DNA from 4 places in the Micromonospora sp. NPDC007230 genome. Region 2 is predicted to be linked to each of the others. Evidence: riboswitches for the same ligand, from Rfam matches in the RefSeq annotation. Region 2 holds a riboswitch; each other region holds the start of a gene.
The links. Region 2 has a riboswitch for cyclic di-AMP ahead of ACFYML_RS11780 (coiled-coil domain-containing protein). Riboswitches for the same ligand answer to the same signal wherever they lie in the genome.

Region 1: linked by a shared signal. The riboswitch ahead of ACFYML_RS23860 (coiled-coil domain-containing protein) and the one ahead of ACFYML_RS11780 (coiled-coil domain-containing protein) in region 2 are both predicted to bind cyclic di-AMP.
Region 3: linked by a shared signal. The riboswitch ahead of ACFYML_RS04710 (transglycosylase family protein) and the one ahead of ACFYML_RS11780 (coiled-coil domain-containing protein) in region 2 are both predicted to bind cyclic di-AMP.
Region 4: linked by a shared signal. The riboswitch ahead of ACFYML_RS06855 (C39 family peptidase) and the one ahead of ACFYML_RS11780 (coiled-coil domain-containing protein) in region 2 are both predicted to bind cyclic di-AMP.

Annotation. Positions count from the first base shown of each region.
Region 1 is NZ_JBIAFE010000018.1:50,589-56,018, forward strand. Features, by position in the region: gene ACFYML_RS23850 (HelD family protein) at 1-1,349, shown strand, start outside; gene ACFYML_RS23855 (cation diffusion facilitator family transporter) at 1,441-2,355, shown strand; cyclic di-AMP (ydaO/yuaA leader) riboswitch at 2,500-2,632, shown strand; gene ACFYML_RS23860 (coiled-coil domain-containing protein) at 2,637-3,704, shown strand; gene ACFYML_RS23865 (hypothetical protein) at 3,813-4,445, shown strand; gene ACFYML_RS23870 (SRPBCC family protein) at 4,468-4,920, opposite strand; gene ACFYML_RS23875 (STAS domain-containing protein) at 5,023-5,385, opposite strand.
Region 2 is NZ_JBIAFE010000006.1:279,388-284,817, reverse strand. Features, by position in the region: gene ACFYML_RS11800 (metal-sensitive transcriptional regulator) at 96-395, shown strand; gene ACFYML_RS11795 (DUF305 domain-containing protein) at 446-1,069, opposite strand; gene ACFYML_RS11790 (hypothetical protein) at 1,153-1,656, opposite strand; gene ACFYML_RS11785 (YibE/F family protein) at 1,855-3,162, shown strand; cyclic di-AMP (ydaO/yuaA leader) riboswitch at 3,317-3,447, shown strand; gene ACFYML_RS11780 (coiled-coil domain-containing protein) at 3,453-4,472, shown strand; gene ACFYML_RS11775 (carbonic anhydrase) at 4,538-5,215, opposite strand; gene ACFYML_RS11770 (helix-turn-helix domain-containing protein) at 5,417-5,430, shown strand, end outside.
Region 3 is NZ_JBIAFE010000002.1:397,608-403,037, forward strand. Features, by position in the region: gene ACFYML_RS04700 (M4 family metallopeptidase) at 1-1,290, shown strand, start outside; gene ACFYML_RS04705 (YbaB/EbfC family DNA-binding protein) at 1,483-1,944, opposite strand; gene ACFYML_RS04710 (transglycosylase family protein) at 2,118-2,771, opposite strand; cyclic di-AMP (ydaO/yuaA leader) riboswitch at 2,770-2,944, opposite strand; gene ACFYML_RS04715 (hypothetical protein) at 3,086-3,310, opposite strand; gene ACFYML_RS04720 (LLM class flavin-dependent oxidoreductase) at 3,344-4,912, shown strand; gene ACFYML_RS04725 (hypothetical protein) at 5,024-5,430, shown strand, end outside.
Region 4 is NZ_JBIAFE010000003.1:352,105-357,534, reverse strand. Features, by position in the region: gene ACFYML_RS06865 (hypothetical protein) at 94-597, shown strand; gene ACFYML_RS06860 (hypothetical protein) at 741-1,526, shown strand; cyclic di-AMP (ydaO/yuaA leader) riboswitch at 1,817-1,958, shown strand; gene ACFYML_RS06855 (C39 family peptidase) at 2,161-3,006, shown strand; gene ACFYML_RS06850 (alpha/beta fold hydrolase) at 3,110-3,877, shown strand; gene ACFYML_RS06845 (peptidoglycan-binding protein) at 3,926-4,858, opposite strand; gene ACFYML_RS06840 (CDP-glycerol glycerophosphotransferase family protein) at 5,067-5,430, opposite strand, start outside.

The DNA of each region.
Region 1 (5,430 bases), on a different contig from region 2:
CCGCCACCCTGCACTCGCTCGGCTCGCTCTTCCCCGGCATGTCGGCGACCCGTACCGATCCGCCCGAGGTGGCCGCGGTGAAGGGGTCGCTGCGGATGCGCCGGGTGCTGGAACGCGCGGTCCGGGACGCGGTGCCGGACTCCCCCACCGAGCTGCGCCTGCTCTACCAGGGCGAGCTGCTCCGCCTGACCAGGGACCAGCTGGACGCGATCCGGAACAAGGTGCTGCCCCGTGGCGCGCGCCGCAACGAGGTGCGCCGGGCCGGGTTCGACGGCGTCCTCGCCGCCCTGTACGCGCAGGCCCGCCGGCTGCGGATCGGCCGGCTGCCGGAGCAGCCCGCGTTCGAGGACGAGATCATCGACCGGCCGGAGTTCCGCGAGTTCCTGAAGGCCTGGTGGCCCCGGTTGCACCCCCGGCACGTGCTCGGCTGGCTGGCCCGCCCGGAGCGGCTGCGCCGGTACGCGGGCGGTGTCCTGTCCGGCGCCGAGATCCGGCTGCTCACCGAGGCGTACCGGACGCTGGACCGGGCCGGGCTGACCATCGCCGACATCGCCCTGCTGGACGAGCTGGACGCGCTGCTCGGCAAGCCGGTGCAGCGGGCGAAGCCGAAGCGCGACCCGTTCCAGCTCGCCGGGGGCGTCCGGGAGCTGAGCACGTTCGCCGACCGGCAGCGGGCGGCCCGGGCCGCGGCGCGCGAGCGCCCGGAGGACTACCGCGACTACGCCCACGTGGTGGTCGACGAGGCGCAGGACGTCTCCCCGATGCAGTGGCGGATGATCGGCCGGCGGGGCCGGCTGGCCTCGTGGACGGTGGTGGGTGACCCGGCGCAGACCGCCTGGACCGGCGACCCGGAGGAGCTGACCCGGGCCCGGGACCAGGCGCTGGGGCGGCGCCGCCGGTACCGGTACGAGCTGACCACCAACTACCGCAACTCGGCGGAGATCTTCGCAGTGGCGGCCGCGGAGATCCGCCGGCTCTACCCGGACCTGCCGCTGCCCACCGCGGTCCGCTCCACCGGCGTCGAGCCGGTCGAGCTGGCGGTGCCCCCCGCCGAGCTGGCGCCGGCCACCGTGGCGGCGGCGCGCGCCCTGCTGGCCGAGGTGGAGGGGACGGTCGGCGTGATCACGCCGGTGCCGCGCCGGGACGAGGTCGCCGGCTGGCTGGGCGAGCTGGGCGGCGGCCGGCTGCAGGTGGTGACCAGCCTCCAGGCCAAGGGCATGGAGTACGACGGCGTGGTGCTGGTGGCCCCGAGCGAGATCCGGGCCGATCCGGGGTCCGGCGTCCGCACGCTCTACGTGGCGCTCTCCCGGGCCACCCAGCGCCTCACCACCCTCGACCCGGTGGGCTGACGGCGGCTCCGGCGACCCCCATTCACTCGCACATATAGCGATGTGAGCATAGATTGGGTCGGGCCGGGGTGCGGAACGGAAGGGTGTGGGCGTGGGCGCAGGTCATGACCACAGCGGCACGGTCGCCAACGCCGCGCACCGCCACCGGGGCCGGCTCTGGGCCGCCTTCGGGCTGCTCAGCGCCCTGATGGTGGTCGAGGCGGCGACCGCCTTCGCGACCGGCTCGCTGGCCCTGCTCTCCGACGCCGGGCACATGTTCACCGACGTCCTCGGCATCGGCATGGCGCTGGCCGCGATCACCGCCACCCGGCGCGCCGAGACCGATCCGCAGCGCACCTTCGGGCTCTACCGGCTGGAGGTGCTGGCCGCCCTCGCCAACGCGGTGCTGCTCGGCGCGGTCGCCGCGTACGTGCTCGTCGAGGCCGTCCGCCGGTTCGGCGAGCCACCGGAGGTCCTCGCCGGGCCGATGCTCGCCGTGGCGGTGCTCGGCCTGCTCGCCAACCTGGTCGCGTTCGGGCTGCTGCGCAGCGGGGCGCAGGAGAGCATCAACCTGCGCGGGGCCTACCTGGAGGTGCTCGGCGACCTGCTCGGCTCGCTCGGCGTGATCGGCGCCGCCCTGGTCATCACGTTCACCGAGTGGTGGTGGGCGGACCCGCTGGTGGCCGTCGCGATCGGGCTGTTCATCCTGCCGCGCACCTGGCGGCTCGGCCGGGCCGCGGTCCGCATCCTGGTGCAGGCCGCCCCGGAACACCTGCAGGTGACCGCCGTGCACGACCGGCTGGCCGCGGTGCCCGGCGTCGCCGAGGTGCACGACCTGCACGTCTGGACGCTCACCTCCGGCATGGACGTGGCCTCGGCGCACCTGACCACCACCCCCGACGCCGAGGTGGGCGAGGTGCTCGCCGCCGCGCGGGCCGCGCTGCACGATGACTTCCGGATCGATCACGCCACGTTGCAGATCGAACCCGGGGCGTCACCCGGCGCGTGCGGATCCGTCGAGTGGTAATTGAGGACAACCTTAATTCCAAGTGGCTATTGTGCACTAGTGCCGGCTTATGCCCGATTCCCGTTCGCCGCCTACGGCGACGGGCCGGAACAGCGCCGGTAGGCTCGGTCGCGGCTTCCGCCGGGCGACGCCCAGCAGCGTCCGCGGTGGCCGTCGCCTAATCGCCACAGCACGGCGAGCCGGGGAACCACGTACCTGGGGTGCATCCGCGTCAGCGGTAGGGATCTTCCGTCCCGAACCCGTCAGCTAACCCGGTCGGCGGTTGACGGAAGGACACGTGAATGCCACCAGTGGCACCTGTACGAAGGACGGCCGCCCGGTTGGCGGCCCTGCTCGTCGCGGCGCTCGCCCTCGGCGTCGCGGCCACGCCGGTCTCCCCCGCCTCGGCGGCTCCCCCGACCGGCCTGCTCGCCGCCGCACCCGGCGACGACGAGGGCGGCACACCGGCGCTGCGCGCGCAGCTCGACGCGGCCAGCAAGGGCTGGCTGGAGGCGCGGACCGCGTTGAACCGGTCGGTGAGCCGGCAGCAGCAGCTCACCGCCCAGCTCAAGACGATCAACAGCGAGCTGGGTGTACGCGACGCCAAGGTCGGTGAGCTCGCCGGGTTGGCCTACCGGACCGGGCGGCTCGGCACCGCCGCGGCGCTGCTCGGCAGCAGCAACCCGGAGGGCTTCATGGACCGGGCGCTCACCCTGCAGCAGGTCGCCGCACACGAGGACCGGGCCCTGCGCGACCTGATCGACACCCGGGACCAGGCCACCCGCACCCAGAACGCGCTCAACGGCGAGATCCGGGAACATCGCAAGCAGGTCGCGATCATGGCCAAGCGCAAGGCACAGGCGGAACGCGCGCTGGAGGTGGCGAACAACCGAACCACCGGCACCGCCGGCGGCAGCGTGCAGGGCACGTCCCGGGCCAACGCCACCCCCGCGAAGCGCAACGCCGACGGTTCCTGGCCCGCGGAGTCGTGCAGCGTCAACGACCCGACGCCCGCCGACGGCTGCATCACCCCGCGCACGCTGCACGCGCTCCAGCAGGCCAAGGCGGCCGGGTTCACCCGGTACGTCTCCTGCTACCGGCCCAGCGGCTCGGGTGAGCATCCCAAGGGCCGGGCCTGCGACTTCGCCGCCCAGAAGAACGGCTTCGGCGGGGTGGCCACCGGCGGCGACAAGACGTACGGCAACAACCTGGCCGCGTACTTCATCCGCAATGCCGACCCGCTCGCCGTGCTCTACGTGATCTGGTACAAGCAGATCTGGCTGCCCAGCAGCGGGTGGAAGGCGTACAGCGGGGGCAACGGCGACCCGTCCAGCGACCACACCAACCACGTGCACCTGTCGGTGTACTGAGCCCGCGGTGGCCCGCCGCCCGGCGGGCCACCGTACGCCCACCGACGTACGCCGGATGTCGTCGCGCGGCCCACGACGCCGGGCCGGCGACGGCCGAGCATCGAGGGCATGAGCCGACTCTCGCCCACCACGCGCAAGGCACTGCTCACCCTGCACCTGGTCACCTCGCTGGGCTGGCTCGGCGCCGACCTGGTGCTGGTCACCCTCGGCATCGCCGGGCTGCGCGGCGCCGACCCGGAGGTGGTCTATCCGGCCGCCGGGCTGCTGGTCACATACCTCTTCGCGCCGCTGAGCGTGGCGGTCTGGCTGGTCGGGCTGGCGAGCGCGCTGCTCACCCCGTGGGGCCTGCTGCGCTGGCGCTGGGTGCTGGTGAAGTTCGCGATCACCACCGGGATGCTCGGCCTGGTCCTGCTGCTGCTCACCCCGACCGTGCGCGGGCTCGCCGAGCTGGGGCCCGAGCTCGCCACCCGGGACCGGCTGGACCTGGTCATCCCGCCGGCGGTCTCCAGCAGCCTGCTGATCCTGATGACCGTGCTGTCCACCTACAAGCCGTGGGGACGGCTGCGCCGCGCCACGTCGGCGACCCGGCGGCCGGCCGACGGCTCCAGCGACGGCTTCCGGTCGCGGCGCGGGGTCAGACCGGCCTTCATTCGGCCCGGAGCGCCGCCTGGCGGCGCGGAGGCCGAATCATGGCCGCCAGCCGAGCCGGAGTTGCCGCAAACCGCCGGGCGGCGGGCCTAGCCGGTAGGGTCGCCGCACCGGCTCAGTCGGCGTGCCCCTCGAGGGTCGCGCCGAGCCGGCTGGCCAGGCCGAGATGGGCCGCCCGGGCCTGCCGGAAGGCGTACCCGAACAGCGGCGCCGGGGCGGAGAGGGTGATCTCGACGTCGATCCGCACCACGCCGCCGGGCTCGTCCCGCAGCCGGGTGTGGTTGCGGACGGTGGTGGCCGGCTGCTGCCGGGCCACGGTCACCACCTCGTCCTCGTTGGCGACCAGCACGTCCGCCTGGTAGGTGACCGGGAAGTGCAGCGGCCCGAGCGCCAGCCGGTCGGTGATCGCGTAGCTGGCCAGGGCGCCGGGCCGGGGCGGGAGCTGGCGGACCCGGACGATCAGCGGATGCAGCTCGCCCTGGCGGGTCAGGTCGCTGAGCAGGGCGACCGCCTCCGCCCGTGCGCACCGAGCCTGCACGGTGTAGCTGAAACTGTCGCTGCTGAGCAAGCCGTACTCCCCTAGCCGTCGCCGGTGGGCACGATCGTCCCGTACCGGGGGCCGGCTGGCAACGGTCGGAAGACCCGGTCCGGGCGGTCCGCCTGGCAGGGCTCAGGCGCCGGGGAGCACCTCGGGCGTGGGGGTGTCGGCGAAGTACGGCTCGGGAGCGCCGAAGAGGCCGAGCAGGCCGGTGACCCAGAGCTGCCGGTGCACGAACCGGCTCGGCTCGGTGACCACCAGCTTGACACCGCTCACCTCGGCGGTCTGGAAGCCGGCGACCATGGCGCTGATGCCGACCGAGTCGATGAAGGTGACCAGGCGCATGTTCAGCTCGATGCGGGCGGGCCGGCCCTTCGCAAGCACCTCGGCGATCGCTTCCCGCACCTCGTACGCGGTGTCGACGTCGATCTCGCCCCGCGGGGCGATCTGGACGACACCACCCGGCTGAACAGACTTCACGATCGACAGGCTCACGCGAACACCTCCACTCGCCCGTACGGGCGCCTCATCAGTACGCGG
Region 2 (5,430 bases):
AGACCACTGCCACTACTGTACCGCTACCCCGTGGGGGTATCAGCCAACGAAGAGGACCGTACCATACCCCCGAGGGGTACGCTATCCTGGACGCCATGACCGCACCGACGACCCCGACCCGGGGCTACACCGCCAGCAAGGACCAGCTGCTCGCGCGGCTCCGCCGTATCGAGGGCCAGGTCCGCGGCATCGAGAAGATGGTCGAGGACGACCGCTACTGCATCGACGTGCTGACCCAGATCTCCGCCATCCAGGCCGCCCTGGACAAGGTCGGCCTCGGCCTGCTCGACGGGCACGCGCGGCACTGCATGCACGAGGGTGCGGCCGAGGGCCGCGCCGACGAGATGGCCACCGAGATGATGGCCGCCGTCGGCCGGCTGATGAAGCGCGGCTGACCAGGCCCGTTGGGGGCCGGACGGCGCGTCCGGCCCCCAACGGCTGCGCGTCAGCGCCCGTCGAGCAGCTTCCTCATGCTGTCGATCTCGGCCCGTTGGGCGTCGACGATCCGCTGGGCGAGCGCCCTGGCCTCGGGGTTGGCGCCCCCGGTCAGCTCCGCCTGCGCCATCGTGAGCGCGCCCTCGTGGTGGGCGATCATCATGGTCAGGAACTGCCGGTCGAAGTCGGCCCCGGACGACGCCTTCAGCGTCGCCAGGTCGGCGTCGGACATCATCCCGGGCATGCCGTGGTCCATCCCCGGCATGCCGTGGCCGGCACTGGCCGGAGGCACCGGCCGGCCCCACGCGCTGAGCCAGTCGGTCATGCTGGCGATCTCCGGCGCCTGGGCCGCCTTGATCTGCCCGGCCAACCTCCGCACCTCGGGGTCGGCGGCCCGGTCGTCGGCCAGCTCGGCCATCGCCACGGCCTGCCGGTGGTGCGGGATCATCATCTGGGCGAACGTCACGTCCGCGTCGCCGAAGGAGGCCCCCGGGGAGGGCGATCCCGTAACGGGCGTGTCGTGGCCGGCGCCGGCGGTCGAGTGGTCGCCACCGCCACAGCCGGTGAGGGCGAGCGCGGCGGCTACGGTCGCGCTGGCCAGGGCGGCCCGACGCGCGAGGGTACGAGTGGACATGGAACAGCCTTTCGGTGTCGAAACGTACGCAGCGGACGGCGGACGCGGGTGACCGGTCTTCCGGTCCTCCCGCGCCGGGCGTCCTATCTGCGCAGCACCGACACCGCCGCCAGGCGCAGCCCGTACGGTCGGGGCGGCGGGGCGCGCGGTCCTGGGGCGGCCCCGAGGGCCACCCTGGCGGCCGGCCCGTAGGTCCGGGACCCGGCCCGCAGCAGCAGGGCGACCAGCAGCGTGACGGCGAACGCGCCGAGCACGGCCAGGCAGATGCTCCAGCCGGACCGGTCGCCGCCGGGATCACCCAGCGGGAGCAGCCGGGCCTGGGCGTCCGCCGGCGGGAGCACCCGGGCCGGGCCGCAGCCGTCACCGTGGCAGTCGCCGGCCATGCCGGCCACCGCGGCCGGCAGGGCGGCGGGACCGGCCACCGCGGCCGGCGGGGCGCCGTGGTTGGCCGCCGCGTGGTCCCCCGGGCCGCCGGAGGCGTGCGTGCCGTGGCCGAGAGTGTGCATGGCGGTCAGGCCGACCAGGGTGCAGAGCAGCAGCAGGAGCCGGACCCACGGTCCGGTCGTCACCGCTGGCGCCGTACGCACGAGAACCACGCTAGTGGGTGCGGCGGGCCGGGCCGGCAGGAACCACCGGAGATCGCTCATCGCCTGCGTCGCGCCCCGGGCCTGGCTACCATTCCCGGCGGCGACCGGCCTGCACTCCCCGGCCGACGCCAGCGCCGGCCCGGTGAACCGACCAGCCCGGTGACACGTATCGCGCTGTGACTCGTTGGGAGACACGCCATGGGCGCCGACCACACCCGTCCCGCTCCGCCCGCCCCGACCGGGGTGCGACGGATCCTCGTCGCGACGGTGGTGCCGCTGTTCCTGGTGACCGTGGTCGCCGCGCTGGTGCTGTGGCCGCGGGACAGCCGGGAGCCGACAGGTGGCGCGGACCTGCCGCGTTACCACGGCACGGTGACCCGGGTGGTGACCGAGCCGTGCCCGCCGACGCCGGAGGGCGGCACCGGCCAGGCCACGGGGCCGTGCGGAACCGCGACGGTCGCCGCCGAGCAGGGCCCGGACGCCGGCCGGCAGGTCGAAGCACCCCTCCCGTCCGGTCCCGGGGCATCCCGGATCGAGGTCGGCGACAAGATCATCCTCGTCGAGCTGATGGACCCGGCCGACCCGACGATCAAGACCTACAACATCGCCGAGCACCAGCGCGGCACGCCGCTGGTCTGGCTGGCCGTGCTGTTCGCCGTCGCCATCGTGGCGTTCGGGCGCTGGCGCGGACTGGCCGCGCTGGGCGGCCTGGTGGCGAGCTTCGCCGTGCTGCTCGGTTTCGTGCTGCCCGGGATCGGCGCCGGCCAGCCGCCGCTGCTGGTGGCGATCGTCGGCGCCGCGCTGATCATGTTTGTGGTGCTCTACCTGACCCACGGGATCACCGCCGAAACCTCGGTGGCGGTGCTCGGCACCCTGGGCAGCCTGGTGCTGACCGGCATCCTCGGCACCCTGGCCACCGCGGCCACCCACCTGACCGGCTACGGCAGCGAGGACGCCACCACGCTGTCGATGTTCCAGCAGAACGTCGACCTGCACGGGTTGCTCCTGGCCGGCATCATCATCGGCTCGCTCGGCGTGCTGGACGACGTCACCGTCACCCAGGCGGCCACGGTCACCGAGCTGGCGAACGCGAACCCGGGGCTGTCCCGGATGCAGCTCTACCGGGCGGCCACCCGGGTGGGCCGCGCCCACATCGCCTCCACCGTCAACACCATCGTGCTGGCGTACGCGGGCGCGTCGCTGCCGCTGCTGCTCCTGCTGGTCGCCGACTCGCGACCGGTGGGCGAGATCCTCACCAGCGAGTTCATGGCGCAGGAGATCGTCCGGAGCGCGGTGGCCACGCTCGGCCTGATCGCCGCCGTACCGCTGACCACCGGTCTGGCGGCGGTGGTCCGGACCGCCGGACGGGCCGGCGCCGCGACGGACGCCGGAGCCCGCCCGCCGTCGTCCCGGCCGCCGGCCGAACGGCACGACGCGCTGGAGGCACTCGGCGGTGCGGCCGCCGGACGATCCGGACCGGAGAGGAGCACGGAAGCGGCATGGTGACACTCCGCAGCGTGACCGGCCGGCGCGAACGCGACGCTGGTCACGCAGGGCGACGACGAAAACGTGCGATTGGTCGGCTTCCGGGCGTAGATCCCCGACCGGGCTCTCGGGTAACCTCGCTGCCGGTAACCGCCAAAGGCGCGCACCGGCGCCAGCGGCACCACCGCCCAATCGCCCTGTGGCGAACCGGGGAACCAGGTACCTGGGGTGAATCCGCGCGAGCGGTAGGGGCCACTTCCGTCCCGAACCCGACAGCTAACCCGGTCGGCGGTCGACGGAAGGGAACACTGTTGACGGCACCCCTGCGCCGCTGGTTGACACCTGTGGTGGCCGTGCTCACCGCGTTCGCCATCGTCGCCGGGCCCACCCCGGCGCTGGCCGCACCCAACACCCCCAACCCATCGGGCCACGAGGAGGACAACGATCCTCCGCTCATCACCGAGGTCATCGATGCCGCCAATCGCGGCTTCCTGCAGGCCAAGGCGAAGCTGGACAAGTCGAAGCAGCGCCAACTCCAGTTGGCCCTCGAGATCCGGGCGGCGCAGGCCGACCTGGACGCGCTGCGGCCGCAGGTGAGCCAGATCGCCACGCAGTCCTATCGGACCGGCCGGATCGGCGCGATGGCCCTGCTGCTGGAGAGCAACGCGCCCGACTCGTTCGTCCAGCGGGCCTCCGCCCTCGACGAGCTGAACCTGATGAACGCGCAGAAGCTCGCCGAGGTCAACGCCGCGAAGAACCGCGCGGAACAGGCCAAGATCGCGCTCGATGCGGAGATCCGCGAGCAGCAGAAGCAGACCAACGCGATGCGGCGCGAGAAGGCCGAGGCGGAGAAGGCCCTGCGGCTGGTCGGCGGGCGGGGTTTCACCGCCGGTCTGGTCGCGGCCACCTCCCCGGTCGCCCGGATCGCTCCCGGCCGGACGGCTGACGGGGGGTGGAAGCCCGAGTCGCGCAGCGTGAAGGATCCGACCACCTCGGGCTACATCACCCCGCGCACGCTGCACATGTACAAGGAGGTCAAGCGGGCCGGCTTCGACCGCTTCGTGGGCTGTTACCGCCCGGGCGGCCCCTGGGAGCACCCCAAGGGCCGGGCCTGCGACTGGTCGCTACAGCGCAGCGGCTTCTCCCCCTGGCACAACAACGACATGCGGATGTACGGCAACAACCTCGCCGCGTTCCTGATCCGCAACGCCGACCGGCTGGGCGTCTACTACGTGATCTGGAACCGGCAGATCTGGTTCCCGGCGACCGGTTGGAAGTCCTACAGCGGTCCCTCCAACCACACCGACCACGTGCACGTGTCGCTGCTGTAGCCGGAGTACCACGCCGAGGGGCCGTCCCGCCACCGCGCGGGCGGCCCCTCGGCGTCAGGAAGGGCTCAACCGGCGACGGCGGTGGGCGCCGGGTCCGCGGGCGTGGCCGCGCCCGGCAGCGTCGCGCTCGGCTTGCCGGCCGGCACCTCGGCCACCGTCCGCACCTCGCCCGCGCTGAGCCGGTACGACATGCCGACCACCCCGCACCGCCCGGCCGTCACCCGCTCGGCGAGCACGGCGGACCGGGCCAGCAGCGCCTCCACGGTCCGCGCGATGTGGATGTCGACGATCTCGTCGAGGTCCTCGACACCCTCCCGGGCGGCCCGGGCCAGGCTGGGCACGACGGCGTCCACCAACGCGCCGAGGTGGCCGGCGGGGGGCGTGCCGGTGGCGACCACCTCGCGGGCGGCCTGCACCGCGCCGCACGAGTCGTGGCCGAGCACCACCACCAGCGGGGTGCCCAGCACGGTGACCGCGTACTCGACGCTGCCGAGCACCTCGGGGCCGACGGTGTGGCCGGCGGTCCGCACCACGAACAGGTCACCGAGGCCACGGTCGAAGATGATCTCGGCGGCGAGCCGGGAGTCGGCACAGCCCACGATCACCGCGAACGGGTGCTGGCCGTCGGCGACGGCGGCGCGATGCTCGGCGTCCTGGTTGGGATGACGGGGTACGCCGGTGACGAACCGCCGGTTGCCGGCGAACAGCTCGGCGAGCGCCTGTTCGGGATTGGTCGGCAGCACTGCACTCACCTCGTCCTCGCGCGAAACGACCTGGTCAGCCGGCCGGCGGCAGAGGCGGCCTCGACCACCACGGTCACACCCGAGCCAAGACACGTCAAGATTTACGTGATACGGATTTCATACGTCACCGGTCACTTGACGGCCGCCCGCTTGCGGCCCGCCGCCGCCCGGGGCCGGTCGACACCGGCGCGGGGCCATACCATGACCACCATGGC
Region 3 (5,430 bases), on a different contig from region 2:
GACGTCTGGGGCAACGGCACCGCCACCAACAAGGAGACCGGCTGCGTCGACGCCCTCTACGGCGCGCAGACCGAGCACAAGATGCTGTCACAGTGGCTGGGCCGTAACGGCGCCGACGGCAACGGTGGCTACTGGCCGATCCGGGTGGGCCTGAACGACCAGAACGCCTACTACGACGGCACCCAGGTGCAGATCGGCAAAAACACCGCGGGCCAGTGGATCGGCTCGATGGACGTGGTCGCTCACGAGATCGGCCACGGCATCGACGACCGCACCCCGGGCGGCATCTCCGGATCGGGCACCCAGGAATTCGTCGCCGACACCTTCGGCGCGGCCACCGAGTGGTTCGCCAACCAGCCCGCCAGCTACGACGCCCCGGACTTCCTCGTCGGCGAGAAGGTCAACCTGGTGGGCAGCGGCCCGATCCGCAACATGTACAACCCGTCGGCTCTCGGCGACCCGAACTGCTACTCCAGCAGCATCCCGTCCACCGAGGTGCACGCCGCCGCCGGTCCGGGCAACCACTGGTTCTACCTGCTGGCCATGGGCAGCAGCCCGACCAACGGCCAGCCGTCCAGCCCGACCTGCAACGGCAGCTCGGTCACCGGCCTCGGCATCCAGAAAGCCATCAAGATCATGTACAACGCGATGCTGATGAAGACCACGTCGTCGTCGTACCTGAAGTACCGCACCTGGACGCTGCAGGCGGCGAAGAACCTCTACGGCAGCACCGGCTGCACCGAGTTCAACACCGTCAAGGCCGCCTGGGACGCCGTCAGCGTACCGGCGCAGTCCGGCGACCCGACCTGCTCCGGCACCACCCCGCCGCCGACCGGCTCCTGCTCCGGCCAGAAGCTGGCCAACCCCGGCTTCGAGTCCGGCAACGTGAGCTGGAGCGCCTCCTCCGGGGTCATCACCACCTCCACCGGCCAGGCCGCGCACGGCGGCTCGTGGAAGGCATGGCTCGACGGCTACGGCACCGCCCACACCGACACCCTGTCGCAGTCGGTGACGATCCCGTCCGGCTGCCGGGCGACCCTCACCTTCTGGCTGCACATCGACAGCGCGGAGTCGACGACCACCACCGCCTACGACAAGCTGACCGTGAAGGCGGGCAGCACCACTCTGGCCACCTACTCCAACCTCAACAAGGCCGCCGGTTACGTACAGCGGTCCTTCGACGTCTCGTCGCTGGCCGGGACGACCGCCACCATCTCGTTCAGCGGGGTGGAGGACAGTTCCCTGCAGACCTCGTTCGTCATCGACGACACGGCGGTCACTCTCTCCTGAGCACGCCCCGAGCGGCCGGTCGTCGTCCTCCCGACGGCCGGCCGCTCCGCCGGCTCAGCCGTACGTGGGGCGCTGCGCCCACCCCGGCGCGTCCGTGCCGCAGTTGTGACGCTGACCGTCGCGGGCCTGCTGGTCGCCGCGTTCACCGCCGGTACCGCGGCCGGCCTGCTCCGACAGCCGGCGATGCCCTCCTCAGCTCGTGCGGCCCGCCCGCGTCCCCGCGTCGGGGCCGCGGCTGAGGCGGGCCATCACGTCGTCCACCGCCCGGCTGAACAGCTCCATCTGCCGTACCGACTGCCCCTCGATACCACCGAGCCGCGCGGCCAGGGCGTCGACGTCGGCCCGGGCCGAGGCGCTGACCTGGGCGTCGAGGGCGGCGAGGGCGGCGTTGACGGCCAACACGACCTGCCCGCAGACCGCCTCCATCCCGTCCCCGGCCAGCTCCGGGTCCACCGTCACGGACGCCAGCCGGCCACCCTGGACCACCACGGCCCGGACCCGGCCGTCGGCCGCCGCGCCCTCGGCGCGGAGCAGCTCGCCCGGGTCGCCGTCGGGGTGCTCGGCCGCCCGCGAGCGCATGGCCGACAGCGCCTGCTGCGTCCTGGTGAGCAGCTCGTCGAGGCTTGCCGCCGCGGAGAACGAGTCGTTGGTCATATCCGCGCCTTCTTCACGTCTTTCCGGAGCACCGCGACGATAGCAACCGCCCCCGACCGGGACACCGCGAGCACCCGGGGCCTCGGTCACGAAAAGAGTGGCCGTCCCGGGCGGGATGGCCACTCTTTCCGTGCGTCAGCGCGCAATGTGGGGCGCCCCACCTGCCAGGGGCGTCAGCGCAGGCGGAGGTGCTGGCCTGGGAAGATCAGGCCCGGGTTGTCGCCGACCACGCGCTTGTTGCGCTCGTAGAGTGCCTGCCAGCCGCCGGCGAGGTGGTTCGCCTCCGCGATCAGCGACAGCGAGTCACCCGACCGGACCGTGTAGGTCGCGCCGCCCGACGCCGGCGCGGTACGCCGGTGGCTGCGGGTCGCCGGCTGGTCGCCGCGGGACGACCGGTCCTTGGTCACCTTCTTGTGCGACTTCTTGGGGCCGGAGTCCTTGGTGGAGTAGTGCTTGGTCGAGCCGCCCTTCTTGCCGCAGACCGGCCAGGCGCCGATGCCCTGCCCGTCGAGGACCTTCTCGGCGACGGCGATCTGCTCGCCGCGGCTGGCCAGGTCGGCGCGGCTGGCGTACTTCTGGCCGCCGTAGCCGTTCCAGGTGCTCTTCGAGAACTGGAGGCCACCGTAGTAGCCGTTGCCGGTGTTGATGTGCCAGTTTCCGCCGGACTCGCACTGGGCGATGGCGTCCCAGTTCACGCTGGATGCGCTGGCCGGCGCGGCCGGCCCGAGGATGGCGGCGGCGCCGGTAGCGGCACCGACGACGAGCGCCCCGACGGCGACGCGACGCTGCGTGGTGCGCCGATGACGTGCGACGTGTTCAGTTGCCATGTGGGTTCCTCCACGCCGACGAGGTGAGCTGTCGGGTTCGGGCCGAGGAGCCCGGCCGCCGGATGGGCGGCTTCACCCCGAGGTGTCGAGCACCGAGGAACATGTGGGTCCCCCGCTCCCGCCTGAGGTCCAGGTACCGACGGGCCGGCGGCGGGATTAGGCGTTACCGGCCCGGGTGTCCGCGATCGCGAACGCAGTCGACGTTAGGGATGGTTTCGGATGATCGCCCACTTCTTGTGAAGTTCTTCACCCGGCCGAGCGAAGGCCACACCGTACGAGTTGCGCGGCGTCCACAGGTGCTCTACAAGCGCCATTCAGGTCCAGTTCGGCAACTCGCCGGCGACGTCCAGCGGCCGGCCGGAGACCAGCACCACGATCACGGGTACGCGCCGGCATTGCGCAGGGTCGCGTATGGCCGCTCGAAGGTGGACGGCCCGCAGGTCCGCCTCGTTGAGCTGGGTGTCCGCCTGGTTATCGCCGCGGTTGCGGGAGCGGGCGCGCGCCGATCCGGCACCGACTACGGTGGCGAGGTCCGGCACGGTCGCCGGGCTCGGGTGCGCAGGCGGAGGAACATGACTGACTACGGACACGAGCTGGCCTTCGGCGGCTTCCTCACCCCCGCCGCCGGCGAGTTCGAGCAGGTGGTGGCGCTCGCCAAGCTCTGCGAGCAGGTCAACCTGGACCTGGTCACCTTCCAGGATCACCCGTACCAGCCAGGTTTCCTGGACACCTGGACGCTGATGTCGTATCTCGCGGCCGCGACCAGTCGGATCCGGCTGGCCGGCAACGTGCTCAACCTGCCGCTGCGCCAACCGGTGGTGCTGGCACGCAGCGTGGCAAGCCTGGACCTGCTCACCGGCGGCCGGGTCGAGCTGGGCCTCGGCGCGGGCGCGTTCTGGGAGGCGATCGAGGCGGTCGGCGGTCGGCGGCTGTCCCCCGGGCAGGCGGTGGACGCGCTCGACGAGGCGATCCGGGTGATCCGCGAGGTGTGGGACGTCGAGCGGCGCGGCATGGTCCGGGTCGAGGGCACGTACCACCGGGTGGTCGGGGCGAAGCGCGGGCCGGCGCCGGCCCACCCGGTGGAGATCTGGGTCGGCGCGTACAAGCCCCGGATGCTGCGGCTGGTGGGGCGCGCGGCGGACGGCTGGCTGCCGTCGCTGGCGTACCTGTCGCAGGGGCCGGACGAGCTGCCGGGGATGAACGCGCTGATCGACGAGGGTGCCGAGGCCGCCGGGCGGGATCCCCGGTCGGTGCGGCGGCTGTTGAACGTCAGCGGCCAGTTCACCTGGTCGTCCACCGGCTTCCTCACCGGGCCGCCGGAACAGTGGGTGGAGGAGCTGGCCGGGCTGGTGCTGGACCACGGCATCGCCACCTTCATCCTCGGCGCCGACGACCCCACCGCCATCCAGCTCTTCGCGCGGGAGGTCGCGCCCGCGGTGCGGGAGCTGGTCGCCGCCGAGCGCGCCGAGCCGGGCACCCGACCCAGGGCCGTCGAGGAAGCGCGCGAGGCGGTCGAGGCCGGGGGCGCCACCGCGCTCGCGGTCACCCCCACCTCCGATCCGGGCGTACGCCTGACCGACCACCAGCTCTGGGACGAGTCCACCCGCCCGGTCGCCCCGCCGGCGCCGGCCGGGCACGTCTACACCCCGCACGCGCAGGCCGTCGGCGCGCACCTCGTCGACGTGCACGACCACCTGCGTCAGGAGCTGGCGCAGGTGCGCGACCTGCTCGAACAGGTCAAACGAGGAGTGGTCTCCGCCGGTGCCGCCCGGGCCGTGCTCAACCAGATGACCATGCGGCAGAACAACTGGACGCTGGGGGCGTACTGCGCCGCGTACTGCACGGTGGTCACCCAGCACCACGGGCTGGAGGACAATTCGATCTTCCCGCACCTGCGGCGGGCCGATCCGGGGCTGGCCCCGGTGCTCGACCGGTTGGCGGCGGAGCACGTGGTGATCCACGACGTGGTGGAGGGCGTGGACCGGGCCCTGGTCGACCTGATCCGCAATCCGGGGGACTTCACCGAGGTTCAGCGGGCGGTGGACATCCTCACCGACACCCTGCTGTCGCATTTGGCATATGAGGAACAGAACATCGTCGAGCCGCTGGCCCGCCACGGCTTCTACACCGGCCAGATCTGACCGCAGGGCGGCCGCTCCTCGGGCCACCGACCGCCCCCGTCTCACTGACCAATTTTCGCGTTAGCGCAGGTCAGATGGGTCGAGCTACGGTGGGCCGCAGAGGTGATGGCAATGGCTGTGATCTATGTCGACCTGTCTTACCACGACTGGGACCGCGTCAAGGGCGAGTTCGACTGGGCGGCGGTCCGCCGGGCCACCTCTCCCGTCCTGTGCTTGCGCGCCAGCTACGGCGACCCGCAGGGCTTCCACCCGCCCAGCCCGCACGTCGCCGACATGGCGCGTGGTGCGGCCGGCGCCGGCTTCGACGTGATCGGTGGCTACCACAACCTGATCAGAGGCGATCAGGCCAGCACCAACCGGCAGGTCGACTATCTGCGGAGCACCCTCGACGGGATCGGGGCGGTGTGGGCGATGCTCGACGTCGAGCGCTACCCGGAGCTGGTCGCCAACGGACTGTGGCCGCGCTTCGACGACGTACGCCGGTTCGTGGACCGCTGGCACGCCGTCGATCAGCGGGT
Region 4 (5,430 bases), on a different contig from region 2:
GGGCCGGTGTCCACGCTGGCCGGTGCGCCTCTGCGGCGGTGCGACACGCCCGGGGACGGTGCGATACGGCCGGTTCGACGGTAATTTGGACCGGTGCTTCCGATCGCGCTCACCTGTCCCGTGTGGTGGGTGGCGCGCTGGACCGCGCGCATGCTGGCCAGCCTGGCCGTGGTCGTCGCCTGCTCGCTCGGCGCCGCCACGTTGCCCCTGGGCCCGGCCGCGGCGGCGCACGCGGCTCCCGCGGCGGTCGCCGTCGACACCGCGACCGTTCGGGCCGGGCACCTCGGCGGCACCGAGTCCGCCGGCGCCGACCCCACCCTCCGGGCGCTGATCCGCTGGTCCGGCGGGGCCGCCGACGCGGTGGTCCGGGCCGGGACCGGAGCGCCCGGCCCCGCCGCGCGGATCGGCACCGGATCGGCTGCGGCGACCGGGTGGACGTCGTCCGGCGCCGACGCGGCCGGCGACCGGCAGGCCGTCCTGGCCAGCGCACCGGACTCGTCGGTGCGGGGCGTCGTGGTCGCCCCGGCCGACCGGCACCGCGTCCTGGTCGGGCTGGTCCCGGCGACCGTCGGCTCCCGGGCCCCGCCCGCCCGCTGACGAGCCCGGCGGGCCCCGGCCCGCCCACGCCGTACCCGAACCTCACCCGCACCGGCCCGGTGGCGGCGCCCGTACCCGGTCGCGCCCCCGCCCCGCCGGCCGTGCGGACCTCTCCACCACGTCGTTCCCGTGAGGTGCCGACCATGAAGCAGACCCTTCTCTACCACTTCCTGACCGAGGTTCCCGCGGCCGCCGCCATCTGGTCGGCCCTGCTCGTGCTCGCCCTGGGGGTGCTCGCCGCCCTGGTCGCCCGGCCCGAGCGGGGGACTCCGCCGGATCCCGCCCCCGACCCGGCCGCCGTGGCGGCCGCCCGCCGCGCCGACCTGCGCCGGTACGCCGACGAGGTGGCGGTCGCCGCCGCCGGGGCCCGGCAGACCGCCCGCCGGTGGCGCGAGCAGTGGCTGACCGCGCACGACGAGGTCGACCGGGCCTGGCGGGCGTACGACGAGGCCGAGGCGGCCGCCCGGCGGTTCGCGGGGGCCGCCGTGCTGCCCGAGCCGCGGACGCCCCGGACGCCGGCCGAGTACGCGGCCCGGGAGCGGTGGCTGCACCACGCCGCCATGACGGCGCACTGGCAGGGCGACCTGACCGCCCGGCAACTCGCGGACGTCCTCGCCGGGCGCAACGGGTGGGACCCGCGCCGGCATCCGGCCGAGCAGGAGATCGCCCTGACCCGGGTGGTACGCGACGGCCGGCGGGCCCGGTGGCGGGCGGCCGCCGAGCGGGAGCAGCGGGCCTGGCGGGACGCCGAAGTGGCCGCCGAGGCGGCCCGGGTGCTGGCCGTGGAGGCGCACGCGGCCGCCGAGGCGGTGCGCCCCGGAGCGGTCCCGGTACGCCCCGCCGAGGCGGTGACCCAGACCCTCGCCCCGGTGCCGACCGGCGCCGTCGCGGCGCACCCCGCACGGTGGCGTCCGGCGCGGGTCGGCTGAATCGTTATCCGAATTCGGTGAGCCCGGTCACGGCGACCGGGTAAACGGTCAACCGGATCAGGCGGGGCGATCGAGCCCCGCAATTCCCCTTCGATCCCCACCCGGATGTCCGATAGGCACCCGCCGGTTCCCGTTAAAAACGGTCGTCCCATTGAGTCGGGTCAGTGACCGACTGTTCCGGTCTCGGTAACGGTGGTTGACGTTTACGCAGGTGGGCGCGCTTGGCAGGCGGCGTACCCACCGGTAGTGTCAGCGCGTCCGGTGCGGTTTTCGATCGCAAGTGGCGACGCCGCGCCGACCCGCTCAATCGTGATCTCACGAACCGGGGACCCAGTGCAACACCGGGGTGAATCCGCGAGCCGAGGCCCGCGGTAGGGCCTACTTCCCGCCCGAATCCGTCAGCTAACCCGGTAGGCGGCCACGGAAGGAGTTCCAACCTCGTGCGAACCACCCCCCGATCCTCCCCCCGCCTCCACGGCGCCACGGTGCCGGCGCTCGCCTGACCCGCGAGTCCGTTCCGGTAACCGACCCCCGCCGCCCGGTCCGCCGGGCGCTCTTTTCCCGCGGCCACCCCGCCCAGGAACGCGCGTGAGCTACTCCGCGCGTCGGGCCGGCGTGTGCCGCTCCGGCCCCCGTGGAGGAACACGTGAAGCACCACCTGAAGCGTCAGCTGCGGCGCCTCGCGACCGAGCGCCCGTACCAGATCGTCGCCGGCTCCGCCGCGGCCCTCGTGCTGGCCGGCGGCGCCAGCGCGGCACTGGCCGGCACGAACGACGCGCCGGTCCGGCAGGAGACCACCGCCGCCGTCGCCGAACTGGCCCCGCGCCTCGGTGACGTCGCCACCCGGAGCGAGGCCCGGGTCGCCGCCCCGTCCCCGACCGCCTCGCCCAGCGCGTCGCCGTCGGCGAGGGCCAGCTCGGCCAAGCCGGACCCGGACGTGACGAAGACCGCGAAGGCGAAGCCGAAGCCGCCGTCGACGAAGGTCCTCGACTACAACTACGAGGCCCAGACCGCCTACTGGAACTGCGGTCCGGCCGCGGTGCGCAACGCGCTGAGCGCGAGCGGCGTCGAGACCACCCAGGACGCGATGGTCGCCCCGCTGAACGCCGGCGAGAACGGCACCAACTCGGCCGAGGACACCACCCGCGGGCTCAACCAGATGGTCAAGGGCAACCCGTACCGGACCCACATGATCCCCGGCCAGGCCGCGACCCCGGCGCAGATGGACCAGCTCCAGGCCGACGTGGTCAAGGCGATCACCGACGGCCGCGGCGTGGTGGTCAACATCGCCGGCTCCGCCACCGACACCAACGGCGGCTGGCACTCGTTCCCCGGCGGCCACTACATCGCCGTGGTCGGCTACAAGGACGACGGCCGGACGGTGCGGATCGCCGACTCGGCGAACCCGGCGCTGCCCGAGTACTGGATCACCACCATCGATCTGGCGAACTGGGCCGGCACCCGCGGCTACTCCGCCTGATCCCACCCCTGCACGTCGGGCACCGGCTCCAGGAGCCGGTGCCCGACGTCGTATCCGGGGCCGGTCTCGCGCCTGGTGTCCGTCCGGTGGCACACTGCGCCGTATGGGCGACGAGACGGGTACCCGCCAGCTGCTGCTGCTGCACGGCATGGGCGCCACCGGTGAGGTGTGGCTGCCCTGGGCGCCGCTGCTGGAGCGCCGCTGGGCGGGCCGCTGGCTGGCCCCCGACCTGGCCGGGCACGGCTGGTCGCCGCAACTGCCGGCGTACTCCTTCGAGGCGCTCGCGGACCGGGTGGTGGCGGGGCTCGGCCCGGTCGCCGACCGGCTCGGCCCCCGGGACCGGCTGGTGGTGCTCGGGCACTCGCTCGGCGGGGTGGTGGCGCTGGCGCTGGCCGCACGGACGCGGCAGCTTCCGATCGACGGGGTGGTCGGGCTCGGCATCAAGGTCGCCTGGTCGCCGGCCGAGCTGGACAAGGCCCGCGAGCTGGCCCAGCGGCCGGTGACCTGGTTCGCCAGCCGGGACGAGGCGGCCCGCCGTTACCTGCGGGTGGCCGGGCTGACCGGGCTGTTCGCCCCCGACCACCCGGTGGTGGACGCCGGGCTGCGCCGCGAGGACGGCCGCTGGCGGCTGGCCATGGACCCGGCCGCGTTCGCGGTCGGGGAGCCGCAGCTGCCCGCCCTGCTCGCCGCGACCGACGTGCCGGTGCTGTTGGCCCGGGGCGAGCAGGACCCGATGGTGTCCGACGCACAGCTCAAGGAGTTGGGCGTGCCGATGGCGACGCTGCCGGGGCTCGGCCACAACGCGCACGTCGAGGACCCCGCCGCCATCCTCGACCTGCTCGCGCCGTTCGCGGCGCCCGACGGGCCGTGACGCCGTCGCCCCGCAGGCAGGGCGACGACATCACGACCGCAGGTTGCGTCAGTAGAAGCAGCCGGTGGCGGGCAGGGCGGACGGGGCGGGTGGGGCGACGCCGTCGTAGATGGCCAGCAGCATGTTCTGCGGGCAGCGGTTGGCGCCGTTGACCCGGACCTCCAGGTGCAGGTGGGGGCCGGTCACGTTGCCGGTGGCCCCGGTGTAGCCGAGGACCTGGCCGGCGCTGACCCGGGAGCCGGCGGCGACCGAGCGCGAGTTCAGGTGGCAGTAGAGGTAGTAGGCGCCGTCGTCGGCGGTGATGCCGATGCCGAGGCCACAGCTGCCGCCGACGTGCCCGATCGTCCCGGAGGTGATCGCGTACGTGGTCGTGCCGGTCACGGTGGGCAGGTCGATCGCCGGGTAGTCGTGGTGCGGATCGTCGTACTCGCTGCGGGGCAGCACCGACTTGCCGATGACCAGCCGGTAGTTGCCGGTGCCGCCGCTGCCGCCGGTCAGGTACTGCCAGGTGGTGGTGTCGACCGAGCCGCCGGAGAGGCCACGGGCGGACTTGAAGTTGTTCACGGCGTTGGTCGTGGCCGGGCCCCAGTCGCCGTCCACGGCCAGGCCGTAGCCGTACTTGTTGAGTGCGGTCTGCAGCGCGCGGACCGCGTCGTTGTTGGCCCCGGCGCTCAGGGTGACCACCAGCTTGCTCCAGGTCTGCGCGCCGATTTGGCCGTCGGCGGAGAGGCCGTTGGCTGACTGGAAGGACTTCACGGTCGAGGTGGTGCCGGCGCCGTACTGGCCGTCGACCGCGATGCTGTAGCCGCGGTGGCGGAGCAGGTACTGGGCGGTGGTGACGTTGGCGCCGGTCGAGCCGTTGCTCAGCAGGGGCCAGGCCGGTGCCGCCGCCTGGGCCGCGGTCGGGCCGGTCAGGGCGGCCGCCACGGCGAGCGCGACCGCGCCGAGCCACATGGCGAGCTGGCGGAAAACGCTTTTCATAGGTGCTCCTGTGGACGAGGGGTGGCCGGCGTGCGGACGCGCCGCATCGCCGGTAGGGGGCCGACTACACCGAGTCGGCTGGGCGCCCGGGAGCAAGTATGATGATGAAGATAAATATTTACAATGGTGAATATGTGGCGGTGATTTTCGACACGCCGATGACCGCTCCGGCCATTGGCGACGGAGCGGTCAGGCGGTGGGGTGTGGGTCAGGCGGTGGGGGACAGCGGCGAGCCGTCCGGCGTGACCGCGTCGGCGGCGCGCGGGGCCGGCGGGTTCCAGCCGGGTTCGAGCTGCCGGCGGGCGGCGTCGAGGAACGCCTCGGCGTACGAATCGGCGGGGAAGTCGCCCAGGTAGCGGGTGCGGGTGGCCCAGCGGGCCGCGGCCTTCGGGTCGGTGTCGAGCAGCTCGGTCAGCACCTCGTCCACGTTGGACATGTCCCGGCGCAGCACGTAGCCGGAGCCGGCCAGGGGGAACCGGGCGACGAACTCGTCGCCGTCGGCGCCCATGTCGGTCACCGCGTACGGCTTGCCGGAGTAGAGGTAGTCGGAGATCACCCCGGAGACGTCCGAG